Linked DNA regions of Euzebya rosea. The protein of the gene in region 2 interacts with the protein of the main gene of each other region in a pairwise test. Links are inferred from orthologs where the notes say so. Each region holds a gene or a part of one and is shown on either strand. Other genes may lie near its edges. The genes, in order: leuS and ligA.

Region 1 (9,805 bases), on a different replicon or contig from region 2:
AGATCACCGCCGGGGTCCGCAGCGCCGCCACCTACGCAGGCGCGCGCTCGTTGGCGGCCTTCGCCGACCGCGCCGTCATCGGCCTGCAGTCCCTCGCCGGCTTCACCGAGGGCAAGCCCCTCCAGGCGGGGTGGTGAGGATGGCTGACCTGCCGCTGATCCTGGACCTGGCCGCCGAACACGTGCCGGCCACCCTGCTGCGCCAGCAACGGCTGGCCAGGCTCGTCGGTGGAGAGGTCGGCGAGCTCGACCTCGAGGCCGGTGTCGCACGGTTCGGGTCGGAGATGCAGTTCGCCGCCCAGCTCGTCGGCGCGACCGACGAGGCCGCCGACACCTTCACGTGGGCGTGGGCAGCGAAGGACGGGGCGTTCGACCCCAGCTTGCTGACGGGCGTGACCGCGCTGCGCGACTACGGCCGCGCCAACGACGTGGAGGAGCTGGCCGAGGCTGTCTGGTCCGTCCTCGACGTCGACCCCTTCCTGCTCGCGGCGATCGCCCGCGGCTGGACGCAGGCGTCGGCCATGTACCGCTTCCCCTACCTGGACGGGGCCATGTACGCCCTGCTCGGCGACGTGCCGTTGCCGCCGGTCCAGGCCCAGGAGTTCGTGCAGGCCCTGACCACGGGGGTGGCCCTGGCCCCGATGGACCACCGGGTCGCCACCGTGGCGCTGTGCCGTGACGCCGGCCTGTCGACCACCGGCCTCGACGAGATCGTCGTCGCCACCATCGGCACGACCGCGGTGACCGTGGCCTTCACCCGCGATGGCCGCATCGACGGCGTCGACATCACCGGCGTGCGTTAGGTGCGGGTGCCCGGGTCGAACTCCGGCAGGTCGATGTCGTCGGCCGGGTCGAAGCCGAGCGCCCGTCCGTAGAAGGCCAGCCGGGCCTCGAGGGAGCGGGTGATGTTGGCGGCCTTGCGGAAGCCGTGCTGCTCGCCCTCGAACAGGATGTAGGCGTGGGGGATGCCCCGTCGCCGCAGCGCCGCGACGATCAGCTCGGCCTGCGCCGGGGGGACGACCGCGTCCTCGTCGCCCTGCAGCACGATCATCGGCGTGGCCAGCGATTCGACGTGGGTGATGGGGGAGCGGTCGACGTACACCTGCTCGTCCTGGGGCCACGGGCCGACCATGGAGTCGAGGTAGCGCGACTCGAACTTGTGGGTGTCGGTCGCCAGGGCACGGAGGTCCGCCACCCCGAAGAGGCTGCCGCCGGCGGCGAAGGTGTCGGTCGTGCACAGCGCCAGCAGGGTGGTGTACCCACCGGCGCTGCCGCCCTCGATGATCAGCCGGTCGGGGTCGGCGAGGCCGGCCGCGACCAGGTGGCGGGTGGCCGCGATCGTGTCGGCCACGTCGTGGATCCCCCAGTTGCCGCGCAGCGCATCCCGGTAGGCCCGGCCGTAGCCGATCGACCCGCGGTAGTTCACGTCGACGACGGCGAACCCGCGTGACGTCCAGTACTGGGCGGTGCCGTTGATGGTCGTCCGGGCGGCGCTGGTCGGGCCGCCATGGGTCAGCACGACCAGCGGCGGCCGTTCGTCGTCGGGGCCGACGTGGGTGGCGCTGGTCGGCGGGTAGTACAGGCCGTGGGCCACCGCGTCGTCGGCCGTGGGGAACGTGATGTGCTCGGGGACGGCCCCGATCCGTGCGGCGGCGTCCTCCCGTTCGGCGCTCAGGCGGGTCGCCGTCCCAGTGGTCGGGTCGACCCGGAAGACGCCCGTGGGCATGGCGGGGCCGCCGGCGATCATCGCCAGGTCCTTGCCGACGGTCGCCAACGATCCGACCAGCCCGACACCGTCGATGTGGAGGGCGGTGCCGCTCCCGGTCCCGTCGATCCGTCGGGCATGGGCGTACCCGTCGGACAGCGTCTGGACGTGGATCGCGCCGTCGGCCACGGTGATCTGACCGATCCCGTGCACCCAGCGGGGTGCGCCGCTGTCGACGGCCTCCTCCTGCAGCCGTTCGACCGGCCCGTCGGACCAGGCGAAGACGTTCCACCAGCCGTCCGGGTCGTCGCTGAACAGCAGCCGGTCGCCGTCCCAGCAGGCATCGGCGACCGCGCTGCCGTCCCCGCCGGCCACGTGCACGGCGTCGCCGAGCGCCGGTCCGTCGTCGGCCATCATGTCCGCGACCCACAGCTCGGCGGCATCCCACGGCATGTCGGGGTGATCCCACTGCAGCCACGCCACCCGTGTCCCCGCGGCGTTCACGAACGGGCCGCCGACGAAGTCCGGACCCGTGACCAGGACCGTGGTCCTACCGGAGGAGATGTCGACGTGGACGATCTCGTTGATGGCCTCCTCGGCCCCGTGGACGTTGACGTTGGACCGGGGCCGGTCGGGGCCGTGGGTCTCGCGGATGGCCAAGAACGCCTCACCGCCCGGCAGGACGGCCATCCCGGCCCATCGGATCCCGGCGGGGGTCGCCGGCTCGGGGGTCACGGGGACGGCGTCCCCGTCGGCGATGCGATGGACCCGCTGGTCCTCCCAGCTGCAGGCCAGCACGACGCCGTGGCCTGCACCGAGCGCGCCGCCGCCGTACTCACCGACCCTCGTCCGGGCGTTGAAGCCCGCGGGGGACAGGACCTCCCGACCGTCCGCGCCCGACCGGACGACCGCGACGCGCCCACCGTCGGTGGGGTCGCTCTGCAGCCACAGGACGTCCTCGCCGTCGACGGCGAGGTCGTTGTACCCGACGGATGCCGCGGCCAGGTCGGCGGCGGACAGCGGGGACGGCCAGGTGCCGTACGGGGCGACGGTGCGGTCGGTGTCGGGCACGGTGGGTTCCTCCTCGGTCGGGATGACCGAGACCCTAGTCGCCGTGTGGTGGCGACGTCGCCGACGATGCTCGGTCGAACGGGCCCCGGCCACCTCGCCTGCTGGGTGACTCGCCGCGTACCCTCGGGCACGATGAGCAGCGACACCACCGGCGCCCCACGCAGCCATGCCTACGACCCCGCCACCATCGAACCCAGGTGGCAGGCGTACTGGGCCGAGCACGAGACCTTCAAGGCGGTCGAGGACCCCTCCCGCGAGAAGTTCTACGCCCTCGGCATGTTCCCCTATCCCTCCGGGTCGGGGCTGCACGTCGGCCACCCCGAGAGCTACACCGCCGTCGACCTCGTCGCCCGCTACAAGCGGATGAAGGGCTACAGCGTCCTCAACCCGATGGGCTTCGACAGCTTCGGCCTGCCGGCCGAACGCGCCGCCCAGCGCGACGGCATCCACCCGGCGGTCATCACCGATGAGCGCATCGAGTACTTCCGTACCCAGCTGCGCCGCCTCGGCTTCTCCTACGACTGGTCGCGCGAGGTCGTGTCGTCCCACGCCGACTACTACCGCTGGACCCAGTACATCTTCCTGAAGCTGTACGAGAAGGGGCTCGCCTACCTCGACGAGGTGCCCGTGTGGTGGTGCGAGGCCCAGGGCACCGTGCTGTCCAACGAGGAGGTCGTGGACAACCGCTACGTCGAGACCGGTGATCCCGTCGTCCGGCGCAACATGAAGCAGTGGATGCTGCGGATCACCGAGTACGCCCAGGAGCTCCTCGACGACCTCGACCAGCCGCTCCCCGACGGGCAGCAGCTGGACTGGCCCGAGGGTGTCCTGGAGATGCAGCGCCAGTGGATCGGACGGTCCGAGGGTGCGGAGGTCTCCTTCAGCATCGACGGGGCCGACGAGGACTTCGTCGTCTACACCACACGGCCCGACACGCTGTTCGGGGCCACCTACTGCGTGCTGGCCCCCGAGCACCCGCTGGTCGCGTCGATCACCACCGACGCGCAGCGCGCCGAGGTCGAGGCGTACGTCGAGAAGGCCATCTCCCGCTCCGAGCTGGACCGGCAGATGGGCGACGCCAAGGACAAGACGGGTGTGGACACCGGCGCCCGGGCGATCAACCCCGTCAACGGCGAGGCCGTGCCGATCTGGGTGGCCGACTACGTGCTGTCCAGCTACGGCACCGGCGCGATCATGGCCGTGCCAGCCCACGACGAACGCGACCACGCCTTCGCCCGCAAGTTCGGCCTGCCGATCGTCCCGACGTTCAGCGTCCCCGCGGGGGTGGACGTGCAGGAGGAGGCCTTCGCCGGCAGCGGCACCGTCATCAACTCCGGCCAGTTCGACGGCATGACGACGGAGGAGATGAAGCCGGCGATCATCGATTGGCTCGAGGCGGAGGGGAAGGGCGAACGCAAGGTCAACTTCAAGCTGCGGGACTGGCTGTTCAGCCGTCAGCGCTACTGGGGCGAACCGTTCCCGTTCCTCCACATCCTCGACGACGAGGGGAACCCGACCGGCGAGATCGTGCCGGTGCCCTACGAGGACCTGCCGGTCGAGCTGCCGCACGTCGACGAGTACAAGCCGACCGCCACCGGCGAGCCGCCGCTCGCCCGCGCCACCGACTGGCTGTACACGACCGCGCCCGACGGTCGTCCGGCGATGCGCGAGACCAACACGATGCCGCAGTGGGCGGGGTCGTGCTGGTACTACCTGCGCTACACCGACGCCAGCAACACCGAGCTGCCGTTCAGTCAGGAGAACGTCCGCTACTGGGGTGATGTCGACCTCTACATCGGTGGGGTCGAGCACGCCGTCCTGCACCTGCTGTACGCCCGCTTCTGGCACAAGGTCCTCCACGACATCGGGCTGGTGCCCACGCGGGAACCGTTCACCCGGCTGGCCAACCAGGGGATGATCCTGGCCAACAGCTACCGGCAGAGCAGCGGCAAGTACGTCCACCCCGATGACGTCGAGCAGCGCCCCGGCCGGACGGTCACGATGACCAGCGCCCACACCCAGGAGGAGGTCCGGACCGACTGGTTCGTCACCGGCACCGACACCCCCGTGGAGCAGAAGTCGGGGAAGATGGGCAAGAGCCTGAACAACTCCGTCGACCCGCTGGAGATCATCGAGCGCTTCGGCGCCGACACCCTGCGGCTGTACGAGATGTTCATGGGCCCGCTGGACCAGACGAAGGTCTGGAACACCTCCGGCTGCGAGGGCATCCACCGCTTCCTGTCGCGGACTTGGCGGCTGTTCGTCGACACCTCCGACTCCGAGACGGGCGGGCAGCTGCGTCCCATGCCGGAGGAGACGCCCCGCGAGGTCCGCAAGGCCCTCCACACCGCCATCAAGGAAGCGACGACGGGCATCGAGGAGCTGAAGGTCAACACGCCCATCGCCAAGATGATGGAGCTGGTCAACACCTGCAGCGGCGAGCCGATGGCGAAGGCCGACATGGAGGCCTTCGTGCTGATCCTCTCGCCCTACGCACCGCACCTGGCCGAGGAGCTGTGGTCCCGCATGGGCCACGACGAGTCGCTGGCCAACGAGCCCTGGCCGGAGTGGGACGAGTCGGCGCTGGTGGAGGACACCATCACCATCGCCGTGCAGGTCCAGGGCAAGCTGCGGGGCACGGTCGAGGTGCCCAACGGCGCCGACAACGACACGGTGCTGGCCGCCGCCAGGGCCGAGGTTGCCGCCCAGCTGGACGGCAAGGCGATCCGCAAGGAGATCGTCGTCCCCGGCCGCCTCGTCAACTTCGTGGTGGGGTGACCACCGCCACACGACGAGGGACCCCATGGACACCGCGATAGAGCTCCACGCCGTCGGCATGACCCGCCAACGGCAGGTCGTGCTCCACGACGTCGACTGGCGGGTCGAGGACGGCGAACGGTGGGTGCTGCTCGGCCCCAACGGCGCCGGCAAGTCCAGCATCCTCAAGGTCGCCGCGACCTACGACCACGCCTCCACCGGCACCATCCGGGTGCTGGGCGAGACCCTGGGCCGCACGCTGGTCCAGGACCTGCGCCTGCGGCTGGGGTACACCGCGTCCTCCCTCGAACGGCTGATGGACCAGCGGATGTCCGTCCGCGACGCCGTGGCCAGCGGGTTCGACGCCAAGCTGGTCAGGTTCGGGTCCACCCACGACGAGGAGCGGTGGGCGGCGGTCGACGCAGCGCTGGACCGAGTGGGCCTGGCCGCCATCGCGGACCGGCGGCTGGACCTGCTCAGCGAGGGCGAACGCCGGCGGGTGCAGATCGCACGCGCCACCCTCACGGGGCCCGAGCTGCTGCTCCTCGACGAGCCGACCGCGGGGCTGGACATCGCCGGGCGGGAACAGCTGCTCGGACTGCTCGAGGACATCGCCGCCGACCCCGCCGTGCGGGCGGTTGCGTTGGTCACCCACCACGTCGAGGAGATCCCGCGAGGGTTCACCCACGTCGCCCTCGTCGCCGGGGGGACGATCGTCGACGCGGGTCCGATCGAGCAGACCCTCACCTCCGACGCGCTGTCACGGGTCTTCGACCATCCGCTCGAGGTGCGGCATCGGGACGGCCGGTTCGCCGCCCGCGGCCTGAAGGGCTGACAGGCGACTGCTCGGCCGACCGGCGCAGCCGGGTTCGAGCGGACCGGTCAGCCCGTGTCCTCCGCCGGGACCGGCAGCCGCAGCAGGAAGGCGGCCCCACCCTCCGGCGACGGGGATTCGTCCAGCCACAGGGCACCCCCGACCGCCTCGACCAGCCGTCGACACAACGCCAGGCCCACCCCCGTGCCGGTCCCGCGCGCCTTGTCGAGCCCGCGCTGGAAGATGGTGAAGACCCGGTCGCGGTCGGCCTCGTCGATCCCGACGCCGTTGTCGCCGACCCGCAGCGTCACCTCCTCGGGGTTGCGTTGGAGGACCTCCACCGTAATCCGCACCGACGGGACGCCGGCGTGGCGTGCCGCGTTCTCGGCGAGGTTGTCGAGCAGTCGATGGGCGTCGACGGCGGCCATCGCGACCTTCCCCACGGGTTCGCCGACAAGCCGGGCCTCCGGATGCCGGGCCCGGAGCTCGCTGGCGACCTGCTCGATGACGGGGTCGAGGTCGGTGGTCGCGGTGCGCCCTGCGACCGTCCCGGCGGCGAGGACCTCCAGGAGTCCGTCGATCAGCTCGATGGTGTAGTCGGTCGAGGCCACGAGTCGTCCCAGGATCTCCGTCAGCAGCGGCTCCTCGATCTGCCTGGCGTCGAGGAGCTTGGCGAACCCGCTGATCGTGGACAACGGGTTCTTGATGTCGTGGGTGGCCGATGCCGCGACGGCGCGGAGCGTGGCGTGTTCCTGCTCGGTGGCCTCGAGGGTCCGGTACAACCGCGCGATGGCCCGTTCGGCGATCTGCTCGGCTTCGCGCCGTGCCTGTCGCTCCCGCTCGACCACACGCCGCAGCCGGGCGATCTCGTCGTCCCGGCCGGTCACGACGGATCCTCGCGCAGGCCGGCGCCACGCTGCGCGCAGCAGGAGTGGGTCCCGTTCACCTCGCCATCATGCGCCATCGCACCGTCCGTCGGGGGCTGGCACGACCGATGGTCGGCTGCCCCGGCCTCCCCGAGGTGACAGCATGGCGGGTCCCGACCCGTCCCGACGAAGGCCCCACCTGCCCATGAGCGTTGCACGCGACTTCGACACCATCGACGACCTCGACCTCGACCCGGCGGTCCGGCCGCAGGACGACCTGTTCGGCCACGTGAACGGCAGGTGGGTCGAGCGCACCGAGATCCCCGACGACCGGGCCACCCACGGGTCCTTCGCCATCCTCAACGACATGTCGGAGGAGCAGGTCCGCACGATCATCACCGACGCCGCGGAGGGACGGATCACGGGCGAGGAGGCCACCAAGATCGGTGACCTGTACGCCAGCTTCGTCGACGAGGAGACCGTCGAGGCGCTGGGCGCGGCACCGCTGGAGTCCACGTGGGGTGCGATCGCTGGCCTCGGCGACACCGACGAGCTGGTCGCCCTGATGGGTCGGCTGGCGCGGGAGGGTGTCGGCGGTGTCGTCTCGTTGTCTCCCTGGGTGGATCGGGGCAACCCCGAGCGGTACCTGCTGCACTTCGCCCAGAGCGGCCTCGGCCTGCCCGACGAGTCCTACTACCGCCTCGACGAGCACGCGGAGATCCGCAGCGCCTATGTCGGCCACGTCGAGCGGATGATGGCCCTCGCCGCCGAGCACGGCCTGGACCCCATCGGGGGCCGCGACGCCGCCGGTGCCGCGGAGGACGTGATGGCGCTCGAGACCCGTTTGGCCGCCGCCCACTGGGACCGCACGGCCACCCGCGACGCGGTCCGGACCTACAACCTCGTCGACGCCGACGGGCTGACGTCGTTGCTGCCGACCGCACCCACCTGGCTGACGGCGATGGGCCTGGCGGAGTCGCAGTGGACCGAGGTCGTCGTCGGGCAGCCCGACGTGCTCGAGGCCGTGTCCGTCGCGCTGGAGGAGGTCGACCTCGGCGTGTGGCAGCGGTGGCTGGCGTGGCGGGTCCTCCGTGGAACCGCGTCCTACCTCTCCTCGCCGTTCGTCGACGAACGCTTCGACTTCACCGGGCGCATCCTGACCGGCGCCAAGGAGCTGAAGGAACGCTGGAAGCGGGGGGTGGCCACCGTCCAGGGGGTGATGGGCGAGGCCGTCGGCAAGCTCTACGTGGAGCGCCACTACCCGCCGGAGGCCGAGGCGCAGATGGCCGAGCTGGTCGACAACCTGCTGAAGGCCTACGAGGCGCGGATCTCCACGCTCGAGTGGATGGCGGAGGAGACCCGCAAGGAGGCGCTGGCCAAGCTGGCGACGTTCCGCCCCAAGATCGGGCGGCCGGTGAAGTGGCGCGACTACGGCGACCTGGTCATCGATCCTGCCGACCTGGTCGGCAACCTCCGACGGGCGGCGGCGTTCACGTTCGACTGGGAGGTCGGCAAGGTCGACCGGCCGGTTGACCGTGACGAGTGGTTCATGACGCCGCAGACCGTCAACGCCTACTACAACCCGGCGATGAACGAGATCGTGTTCCCCGCTGCGATCCTGCAGCCGCCGTTCTTCGATCCCACGACCGACCCGGCCTACAACTACGGCGCGATCGGGGCGGTCATCGGGCACGAGATCGGCCACGGGTTCGACGACCAGGGGTCGCGCTACGACGGGTCGGGGACCCTGCGTGACTGGTGGACCGAAGGCGACCGCGAACGGTTCGACGAGCGGGCGCAGGCGCTGAAGGACCAGTACTCGGCGTTCTCCCCCCGCGACCTGGGTGAGGAACACACCGTCAACGGCGAGCTGACGGTGGGGGAGAACATCGGGGACCTCGGCGGGGTCGCCGTGGCCCACCACGCCTACCGGCTGTCGCTCGGCGGGCAGGAGGCGCCGGTCGTGGACGGACTCACCGGCGACCAGCGCTTCTTCGTGGGTTGGGCACGGGTCTGGCGGGTGGCCAGCCGGAAGGAGGAGGCGATCCGCCGCCTGACGGTGGACCCGCACTCCCCGCCGGAGTTCCGGGTCAACGTCGTCCGCAACATCGACGCGTTCCACGAGGCCTTCGCGACCTCCCCGGAGGACGGGCTGTGGCTGGAGGAGGATCAGCGCGTCGCCATCTGGTGACGGTCGACGTCGGCCGACTCCGCGGACTCGACGGTCACCGACTCGCTGGGGGAGTCGGTGGCCACGGCGGCCCCACCGAAGACGCTGAGCAGCAACATGCCGAGGAGGACGGCGATGGTGACGGTGCGAGCGGTCATGGGTGCACTCCCGGATGGTGGAGGGTTCTCGGTGCACCCAACGAAACGACCTCCACCGCGTGACGGTTGAGGTCATTCCGGGGATCACGAACGGGCTAGTCCGTCCACCGTTGCCTCGAGCTCGTCCAGCGCACCCGGGAGGGGGACACGGGCGGTGACCAGCCCGACCGAGAGCCCCGACGAGTGGTCGTGCCAGGCGCCGCATCCGCCGATGCCGCCCATGCCGAAGAACGGGTCGTCGACGCTGGTCCCGAGCGCCCAGTCG
Region 2 (9,629 bases):
CGATGGTGTCGCGGACGTGGGGATGGTCGGTGCGCGCCGTGACGGCCCAGTCGATCCGCCGCACGTCGTCACCCGGCCGGTAGCGGCGCGCCTCGCCGGGTTCCGAGCCGTGGCCGGGAAGCAGGCCCTGGTAGTCGCCGTGCAGCCGGCCCTCGAGGCGTCGGCGCACGGCGAGCTCCAGCCGGCCGAACGCCTCGGGACGCAGCGTCGTCCCGGGTGTCAGCGCTGGCGGGATGGGCGAGCTCACGCGGGCGGGGCCAGCGGGTCGCCGGACGCGTCGTCGGGTCCGTCAGCGTCGGATGCGTCGCCGTCGGATGCGGGACGGCCGGGGTCGTCGTCGGGGTCGACGGGTGGCGTCGTGTCCTCCGGTGCGGTCAGCGGCACACCCTGCGGGGGCGTGTCGTCGTCCGCACCGTGGTCACGGCCGTCCTCCTCGCCGAGCCCGGCGAACGGGTCCTCGCCGTCGCCCATGGCGTCGACGTGCCCGGGGGCGCGATCGGTGGTCTCGGCCGGCCCCCACTCGCCGTCCGGCGGCGGCATGACCGGTCCGCGGTTGGCGCCTCGGGCAGCGTCCTGCTGGCCCTGGAAGGTCCCCGGGGTGCTCTGGGCGACGTGATAGGGCTGCTGGGCATGGAGGCCGCGGTTGGCGGTGGGGGGTACCGGTGTCGCGTCGGGGATCCGCGGTGGGCCGGCCGGCGGCCGTGCGGCACCGTTTGACGACGCCAGCTGCGGCGCCGGGATGGTCGTCAGCAGGTGGTACAGCACCTCGTCGACGGTGATGCCGTCGGCGACGGCGTCGAAGGACAGCACGAGCCGGTGGTTCAGCACGTCGTAGGCGATGTCGTAGATGTCCTGCGGCTCGACGGCGCCGCGGCCGCGCAGCAGGGCCAGGGCACGTGCACCCTCGACCAGCCCGATCGAGGCACGGGGGGAGGCACCGAAGGCGATCAGCGGGGTCAGGCTGTCCAGCCCCTGCCGGGCCGGCTCGCGGGTGGCCAGGACCAGCCGCACGGCGTAGTCGGCCACGCGTGGGTCGACGTGGATCGCCCGTGTCGTGGCCTGCAGGGCCTTGACGTCGTCGAGGGTGATGACCTCGCGCGGGTGGATCGCGTCCCCCGCCGCCCGACGGACGATCTCCATCTCCTCGTGGGGGCCGGCCGGGTAGTCCACCGGGACCTTCATGAGGAAGCGGTCGCGCTGCGCCTCGGGCAGCTGGTAGACGCCCTCGGACTCGATGGGGTTCTGGGTGGCGAGGACGAGGAAGGGACGGTCGACCCGGAAGGACTCGCCGCCGATGGTCACCTGCTTCTCGGCCATGACCTCCAGCAGGGCCGACTGGACCTTCGCCGGGGCACGGTTGATCTCGTCGGCCAGGACGAAGTTGGCGAACACCGGGCCGAGCTCCACGGTGAAGCGCCCCTCCTCCTGCCGCCAGATGCGGGTGCCGACGATGTCGGAGGGCAGCAGGTCGGGGGTGAACTGCACGCGGCTGAAGGACCCGCCCATGGCGGTGGACAGGGTCGTCAGCAGGCGGGTCTTGCCGAGGCCCGGTGCACCCTCGAGCAGGCAGTGCCCCTCGGCGAGCAGGCCGACCATGACCCGCTCGACGACCCGCTGCTGGCCGACGATGACCCGGCCGATCTCGGCGCGGACGCTGGCCAGCAGCTCCGCGGACCGGGACGGGGTCAGCAGCTCGACGTCGGTGTCGTCGTGGGTGTCGTTGTCGGCAGGGACGGTGGTCATTCGGCGAGCTCCAGCCCGTTGGCGATGGTCAGCAGTTCGTCGGTGCCCACGTCGGCGGGCCCGTCGATGTCGAGGTAGGTGTCGGGATCACCGTCGACCAGCCACACGATGCGCTGCCCCTCCAGCAGGTAGGCGGTCTGGCCGCGGACGCTGATCTCCGTGGCCTCGTCGGTCAGGACGACGTCCAGCCGGCGGGCGGCGTCCTCGGCGCGCACGGCCAGGACGGTGATGTCGCCCAGCGGGTGGTCGAGGTGGGTGACCTGCTCGATGCGCGTGGCCTCGTTGCCGGTGGAGGTCTGCGTGACCGTCGTGTCGTCCTCCGCGGTCCCCGACGGCAGCTGGGTCAGGTCGAACAGCAGCGGCAGGTCGATGTCACCGTCCTCGGGATCCTGCGGGGCCGGCTGGGGCTGCAGGCCCCCCTCGCCCGGCGGCGCCTCGGGGGCGGTCCCGCCCTCCGGGGGCAACGCGTCGCCCTGCGGGGGCAGCGCGTCACCGGACGGCGGCACGGTGCCCTGCTCGCCGCTGGGGTCCTCCGGTGCGGTACCGGGGTCCTCGCCACCGGCGCTGGGCGCCGGCGCGGGTTCGAGCTCGCCGGGGCTGGGGGTCGCCTCGGGTCGGCCGTCGGCCAGGTCGTCCTCGGCCGGTGGTTCGGGGGCGGGCGCCGGGTTGTTGGGCGAGGGGGTGAAGGTCCCGAAGGGATCGCCGTCCCCCTCGTCGGCGGTCTCGGCGGGCAGCGGCGAGTCGGCGTCCACCGGGTCGTCGTCGCCGAGCAGCACGAGGGCGGCGGCCACGCCGAGCGCGAGCAGGAACAGCACGCCGAACACGGCGATGGCGATCTGCACGGGGGTGATCTGCGAGTCGTCGCCTGCGGGTGGGGCCGCGGGGGCGGCGGCCATCGAGGCGGGACGGGCGACCACCGGGGCGCGCATGGGCGGGATCGGCCCGAACGGCGGGTCCTTCGGCAGGTCGCGCCACGTCGGCCCGTCGGCGCCCTGTCCGGCGGGTCCGGCACTGCCCGGCACCCCGTTCGTGGGGCCGGTCAGCGGTGCGCCCGCGACGAGCCCGGGGACGGGTGGTCCGGCGACGGGACCTGCGGGACCGGGCGTGCCGGAGGGCATCCCGATGGGCGCGCCGGCAGACGTTGGATTCGACATGTCGGAGTGAACGCTAACCGCACACGCGTAAAGCGGCAGTCAAAGCTCCGCTGACCCGGCAGTCAACGCTCCGCTGACCCGGCAGTCAACGCTCCGCTGACCCGGCAGTCAACGCTCCGCTGACCCGGCAGTCAACGCTCCGCTGACGCGTCCGTGTCAGGCAGGCAGCTCGCCGGTCAACAGCAGCTGCTCGAAGGCGGCTTCGTCGAGGATGGGCACGCCGAGGTCCTCGGCCTTGGTGGCCTTCGAGCCCGGACTGTCGCCGACCACGACGGCGAAGGTCTTGCCCGAGACGCTGCCGGTGACCTTGCCGCCGGCGTCGAGGACGGCCTGCTTGGCCTCGTCACGGGAGTACCCGGCCAGGGTGCCGGTGATGACCAGCGAGCGGCCTGCGAGGACGTCGCTGGTCGTGGCCGTCACCTCGGTGTCGGTGCGCACGCCCGCGTCGACGAGTTTGTCCAGCAGCGCAGCGTTGCGGTCGTTGGCCATCCAGCTGACCAGTGACTCCGCGATGACCGTGCCGATGCCGTCGACCGCGGCGATCCGCTCGACGTCGGCGTCGCGCATCGCCTGCAGGTCCCCGAGGGAACGGGCGATCAGCTTGGCCACGTTGGGCCCGACGTGGCGGATGTTGAGGCCGGTCAGCAGGCGCTCGACCGGCTGGGTCCTGGACTTCTGGATGCCGTCGAGCAGCAGGTCGGTCTTCTTGTCGCCGAACCCCTCGAGGGCGAACACGGCGTCGCGATCAAGCAGGTACAGGTCGGCCAGGTCGGTGACCAGCCCGGCCTCGAGCAACGCCTTGGCGGTCTCGTAGCCCAACCCCTCGATGTCCATGGCCTTGCGGCTGGCGAAGTGGTCGAGGGTCTCGAGGATCCGGTTGGGGCAGTCGACGTTGACGCAGTAGGTGTCGGCCTCGCCCTCCAGCCGTTGCAGCGGTTCGCCGCAGAACGGGCAGGTCGTCGGGAACTGCCAGGGACCGGCGGCCTCGACCTCCTCGGGACGTTCCGACAGCACCGGGCCGACGACCTCGGGGATCACGTCCCCGGCCTTGCGCACGATGACCATGTCCCCCGGGCGGACGTCCTTGAGCCGGGCCTGGTCCTGGTTGTGGAGGGTGGCGTAGGTCACCGTGGACCCGGCGACGAGCACCGGTTCGAGGACCGCGTAGGGGGTCGTGCGTCCGGTGCGGCCGACGTTGACCTCGATGTCGACCAGCCGGGTGCGCTGCTCCTCCGGCGGGTACTTGAACGCGATGGCCCACCGGGGGGCACGGCTGGTGGAGCCGAGCTGGCGTTGCTGGTCCAGCCGGTCGACCTTGACCACGACGCCGTCCAGCTCGTAGGTGGGATCGTGGCGGTGGGTCTCCCAGTGCTCGACGAAGGCCCACACCGCACCGATGTCGTCCACGGTGCGGGTCTCGGGGGCGGTGGGGATACCGGCGTCGCGGAGGAAGTCGAGGAAGCCGGAGTGGGTGTCGACGTCCAGCCCGTCGGTGGCACCCATGCCGTGGGCGACCAGCGCGAGGGGGCGGGTGCGGGTCACCTCCGGGTCCTTCTGCCGCAGCGCGCCCGACGCGGCGTTGCGCGGGTTGGCGAACCGTGCCTCGCCGGCGGCCTCCCGTGCGGCGTTCATCGCCTCGAACTTCTCCACCGGGTAGTGGATCTCGCCGCGGACCTCCACCAGCGCCGGCGGGTCGTCGACGGCGAGCAGACGGGGGATCCCCTCGATGGTGCGGACGTTGGCGGTGACGTCCTCACCGGTGGTGCCGTCGCCACGTGTGATCGCCTGGACGAGGAAGCCGTTCTCGTAGATCAGGGAGATGGCGACCCCGTCGACCTTGAGCTCGCAGGTGAAGCGGTGGTCCCCGTCCTCCAGTCCGCGGGCGACCCGGGCGGCCCAGGCCTGCAGCTCCTCGCGGTCGAAGGCGTTGTCCAGCGACTGCATCGGCAGCCGGTGGGCGACCTCGCCGAAGGCGCTGTCGATCGGCGCCCCGACCTGGTGCGTCGGCGAGTCGGGGTGGTCCAGCTCCGGATGCTCGGCCTCGAGCCCCTCGAGCTCGCGCATGAGCGCATCGAACTCGGCGTCGGGGATCTGCGGATCGGAAAGGACGTAGTACCGGTAGCGGTGGTACGCGAGCGTCTCGCGCAGCTCCGCCACCCGGTCGCGGGTCTCGCGGTCAGTCATGGAGGGAGGAGTCTATGGACCACCTGCGACATCGTGGCCGACCTCGCGGCCGGCCCCCGTCGCGGCGACCTCGGCCGCACGGCCGCGCGTGCCGCCGGGGTCGTGCGGGAGGGCTGGTTCAGCTGCGCGTCAGCGCAGGTCCTTCCAGTCGTGGATCTCGGCTTCCCAGCGTTCCCACTCGTCATCGACGGGGATCTCGACCTGCTCGAGCTGCGGCTCGTCGAGGTTGCTGTTGGCCTGCAGCCACGCCAGCACGGCGCCGAACACCGTGACCCACAAGACTTCACTCATCGTCGACTCCTGACCCGCTTCCGGCGATCGGTCCCAAACGTACCCAGTTCAGGGTCCCGTCACCGCACGGAACCGGTGTTCGTTCCCAACGCGTCGTATGTCACGCCCGTGGTGTCCACCGAGATGTCCCACAGCCGGGCGGCGTCGGCCTCGTTGCGCGCCCTGCGGTTGACCTTGGCCGGGCCGACGGGTCCGCGCATCTCCGCCGGGCCCGTCGGGCCCCAGTAGCTGCCCCCGGGCACGTCGCTGACCGCGGCGTGGATCTGGGGCAGGGCGCCCTGCTCGACCGACATGCCGACCAGCGGCGTGATCAGCCGCATGCCGATGCTGGCGGCCTTGTGGAACAGCCCACCGCCGGGCAGCCCGACGCCGGCCGACTGGAGGTTCGTGGCGGTGTAGCCGGGGTGGGCAGCCACCGACCGTGCGTCGGCCCCTGCGGCGTCGAACCGGCGCTGCAGCTCGAGGGCGAACATCAGGTTGGCCAGCTTGGACCGGGCGTACTGGGCGGTGGTGTCGTAGCCGTCGGACCGCTGCTGCTGCAGGTCGTCGAAGTCCATCTCGCCGCGGTGGTGCATGCCGGAGGACACGGTCACGACGCGGGCGTCACCCGCGGCGAGCAGCGGCTCGAGCAGCAGGCCGGTGAACGCGAAGTGGCCGAAGTGGTTGGTGCCGAGCTGCAGCTCGAGGCCGTCGGCGGTGGTCGCCTCGGGGGTCATCATGATGCCGGCGTTGTTGACGAGGATGTCCACCTCGGGGTGCTCGCTGCGGATGACCTCCGCGGCGGTGCGGACGTTCTCCAGGCTGGCCAGGTCGAGCTGGACGAACCGAAGGTCTGCCGTCCGGTTGGTGGGCCGGATCTCGGCCTCGGCGGCGTCGAACTTGTCCTTGGAGCGGGCGGTCATGACCACGGTCGCGCCGGCCCCGGCCAGCGCCCGGGCCGTCTCCAGCCCCAACCCCGAGTTGGCGCCGGTGACCACCGCCGTGCGGCCGGTCAGGTCGGGAAGGTCGGCAAGGGTGAACACGGGAGCTCCTCGAAGGGGTCGTTGTCGTGGGGGATGTCCGCGATGCCGTCGGGGCACCGCGCACGTTCCACAGCCTTGCCCGGATGATGCCCTGTCGAACGTGTCCGCCCGTCACCGGGTCGTCAGCCACCGGCCCAGGGCATGCAGCGCCTCCACCAGCTCGGGCGGGTCGAGCACCTCGAACTCGCAGGTGAGTCCCACCAGGAACGTCGCGATGGGATGCAGGTCGTCACCCCCGACCCGGAGCAGTGACCGGCCGTCGTCGTGGGGGTCCAGCAGCCCGATCGCCGTGGGCACGCGCACGCGGGCGACGTCGTCCTCGTCGGCCACAGCTACGCCGGCGCGGTGGTGACCGGTGCAGCGGCGGCACTCCCCGACCGCATCGGGCGGATCGTGTACGTCGACGCCTCGGTCCCGACCGACGACGGCCCGCTGATCGGCGACGGACCGCAGCTGGAGGCCATGCAGGCATGGGCGGACGGCTTCGGTGGTCGACTGCTGCCGTTGTTGCCCGACGAGATGTTGTGGGCACGCGAGCTGTACGGCGCCGACGACCTGTCCGCGGAGGCGCTGCAGCGGTTCCGCGAGCGGGCGACCCCGTTCCCCCTGCCGTGCATGACCAGCCCGCTCCCGCCGGGCACGGTCGCCGGTGCCGCCGGCATCCCGCGGACGTTCGTTCGCTGCACCCGGTCGGGACCGTCCCCGTGGTGGGCCGACGCCGACCAGCGCCGACCGGAGGACCACTTCGTCGAGCTGGACGCCGGCCACTGGCCCATGTGGTCCACGCCGGAGGCGCTGGCAGCCGCGATCCTCGGGTGAGTCCCCAGGGGCGCGCTGGAGGGCGGTGTCGGTCAGCGCGAGGTCGTGGCGATCGTGCCGCCGCCCACGCACTCCTCGCCCCGGTAGACGACGACGGCCTGGCCGGGCGCGACGCCGCTTGGCCGGTCGTCGGTGAAGGCCACCGACATGGTCGTGTCGTCGGCGGTCCCGTCGAGCTGGACCACCACCGGCAGCCGCTCGCCGTGGTAACGAACGCGGGCGGTCAGCCCCTCCTCCCCCGGGGTGGGTGGGGCCACCGTCCAGCTGACGCCGTCCGCGGTGAGGGCCGAGACGCGCAGGTCCTCGCGTCGGCCGACGGTGACGGTGTCGCCCTCGATGGCGGTCACGAACCGCGGTTCGGGCATGCCGGACAGTCCGAGCCCGCGCCGCTGCCCGACGGTGAAGGCGAACGCGCCGTCGTGCTCGCCGAGGTCGGTGCCGTCGTGGTCGACCAGGCGGCCCGGGCGTCGGCCGATGCGGGCACCGAGGAACGCCGCGGTGTTGCCCGAGGGGATGAAGCAGATGTCGGTGCTGTCGGGCTTCGACGCCGTCACGAGCCCACGCTCGGCGGCCATGTCGCGCAGCGCCGACTTGTGGATGCCCCCGACGGGGAAGGCGGAGTGCTGCAGCTGGTCCTGGCTGGCCATGTACAGCACGTAGGTCTGGTCCTTTCCCTCGTCGACGGGCCGCAGGAGCCGGACGGTGCCGTCGTCGTCAGTCGACAGCCGGACGTGGTGGCCGGTCGCCAGCCGGTCGAACCCGGCGGCACGTGCCCGGGCCATCAGCGCGGTGTACTTGACCCGCTCGTTGCAGCGGATGCACGGGTTGGGTGTGCGACCGGCGGCGTACTCGGCGACGAAGTCGTCGACCACCCGCTCGTGGAACGCGTCGGCGAAGTCCCAGACGTAGTAGGGGATGCCGAGCAGGTCGGCCACCCGGCGGGCGTCGCGGGCGTCGTCGAGGGTGCAGCAGCCCTTGCCGGGGATGCCGCTGGGCGTGTCGGCCATCTTCAGGTGCACGCCGGTGACGTCGTGCCCCTGCTCGACCAGCAACGCGGCGGCCATGGAGGAGTCCACGCCGCCCGACATCGCCACGAGGACGCTGGCCATCAGCGGTCCCCCGTCGCGGTGCGCAGGCGTGCGACGGCGTCGGTGACCGCAACGATCGTGCGGTCGATGTGGGCGTCGGTGGTCTCGGAGCCGAGGGTGAAGCGCAGGTGTGCGGCGTCCTCGCGGGCGCCGATCGCGTCCAGGACGTGGCTGCGCCGGGCCGCGCCGGACTGGCAGGCCGAGCCGGTCGAGCACTGGATGCCGGCCCGGTCCAGGCCCATGAGCAGCGACTCGGCGTCGACGCCGCCGATGCCGACGTGGGCGTTGTGCGGCAGGCGCTGCTGGGGATGGCCGTTGAGGGCCACGTCGTCGATGGCCAGGAGGCCGTCGAGCAGGGCGTCCCGTCGGGCACGGACCGCGGTGTCGACGGTCGACAGGAGGTCGGCGGCCCGTTCGGCGGCGGCACCGAGGCCGACGATCCCGGCGACGTTGAGGGTGCCGGATCGCACACCCCGCTCCTGCGCGCCGCCGTGGAGCACGGGATGGGGCTGCAGGTCGCGACGCAGCACCAGCACGCCGACGCCGGTGGGACCGTTGAACTTGTGGGCCGAGAGGGCGAGGCCGGCCGGCTGCCACTCCCCCAGCGGCATGGGGACCTTGCCGAACGCCTGGACGGCGTCGACGTGGAGGGGGACGCCCCGTTCGGCGAGCGCCGGGCCGAGGACGTCGAGGGGCTGGATGGTGCCCAGCTCGTTGTTGGCCGCCATGACGCTGACCACCCGGGTGTCGGGCTGGACGGCCGCCAGGACCTCGTCCGGATCGACCAGGCCGTCGGCGTCGACACCAACGACCGTGGCCTTCACGCCCTGGTGATCGCGCAACCACTCGACGGTCTCCAGGACGGCGTGGTGCTCGATGGCGGTGGTGACGACGTGCCCGCCCGCCCCGCCGGCCCAGACGAGCCCCTTGATCGCCTGGTTGTCGGCTTCGGTGCCGCCGGAGGTGAAGAGGACCTCCAGCGGGGTCACGCCGAGCGCCGCGGCGACCCGGTCACGGGCGTCCTCGACGGCAGCCCGGGCCCGACGCCCGGCGGCGTGGAGCGACGAGGCGTTCCCGACCGCCCCCGCCGTGATCCACGGCCCCATGGCCTCGACGGCCTCCGCCGCCAGCGGCGTGGTGGCGGCGTGGTCCAGGTAGACCGCTTCGGAGGTGGTCGACGTCACGCCGACGACGGTAGCCGCTCGCCCGCGGCAGGTGGTCGGTGGGCGCGATCGGGGCCTGCGTCGGCCATGGACGACGATCGGCACGATCGGGGTCCGGGCCACCCGGAGGAGCCGGGCCACCCGGAGGAGCCGGCCCCCCTGCAG

What was found.
Region 1: the proteins of ligA (region 2) and leuS interact in binary tests that used the Escherichia coli proteins (3 or more experiments, as listed by UniProt). The link is inferred for Euzebya rosea from one-to-one orthologs.

Annotation. Positions count from the first base shown.
Region 1 is NZ_PGDQ01000004.1:235,330-245,134, forward strand. The notes cover bases 2,598-5,753. They hold leuS (leucine--tRNA ligase), read left to right. Parts: upstream 2,598-2,907; coding sequence 2,908-5,553; downstream 5,554-5,753. Other genes in these bases: CUC05_RS06230 (alpha/beta hydrolase family protein), read right to left, coding at 2,598-2,775; CUC05_RS06240 (ABC transporter ATP-binding protein), read left to right, coding at 5,579-5,753. Also shown: CUC05_RS06220 (GuaB1 family IMP dehydrogenase-related protein), read left to right, coding at 1-137; CUC05_RS06225 (DUF6882 domain-containing protein), read left to right, coding at 140-802; more of CUC05_RS06230, read right to left, coding at 799-2,597; more of CUC05_RS06240, read left to right, coding at 5,754-6,367; CUC05_RS06245 (sensor histidine kinase), read right to left, coding at 6,415-7,233; CUC05_RS06250 (M13 family metallopeptidase), read left to right, coding at 7,418-9,403; CUC05_RS24535 (hypothetical protein), read right to left, coding at 9,382-9,540; CUC05_RS06255 (serine hydrolase domain-containing protein), read right to left, coding at 9,625-9,805.
Region 2 is NZ_PGDQ01000015.1:156,371-165,999, reverse strand. The notes cover bases 2,568-5,547. They hold ligA (NAD-dependent DNA ligase LigA), read right to left. Parts: upstream 5,082-5,547; coding sequence 3,054-5,081; downstream 2,568-3,053. Other genes in these bases: CUC05_RS19210 (oxidoreductase), read right to left, coding at 5,432-5,547; CUC05_RS24900 (hypothetical protein), read right to left, coding at 5,211-5,372; CUC05_RS19220 (hypothetical protein), read right to left, coding at 2,568-2,897. Also shown: CUC05_RS19230 (DUF58 domain-containing protein), read right to left, coding at 1-235; more of CUC05_RS19220, read right to left, coding at 1,740-2,567; more of CUC05_RS19210, read right to left, coding at 5,548-6,394; CUC05_RS24895 (WCX domain-containing protein), read right to left, coding at 6,506-6,724; CUC05_RS19205 (alpha/beta fold hydrolase), read left to right, coding at 6,743-7,213; tRNA 2-thiouridine(34) synthase MnmA, read right to left, coding at 7,246-8,322; CUC05_RS19195 (cysteine desulfurase family protein), read right to left, coding at 8,322-9,485. UniProt on the Escherichia coli protein: DNA ligase that catalyzes the formation of phosphodiester linkages between 5'-phosphoryl and 3'-hydroxyl groups in double-stranded DNA using NAD as a coenzyme and as the energy source for the reaction.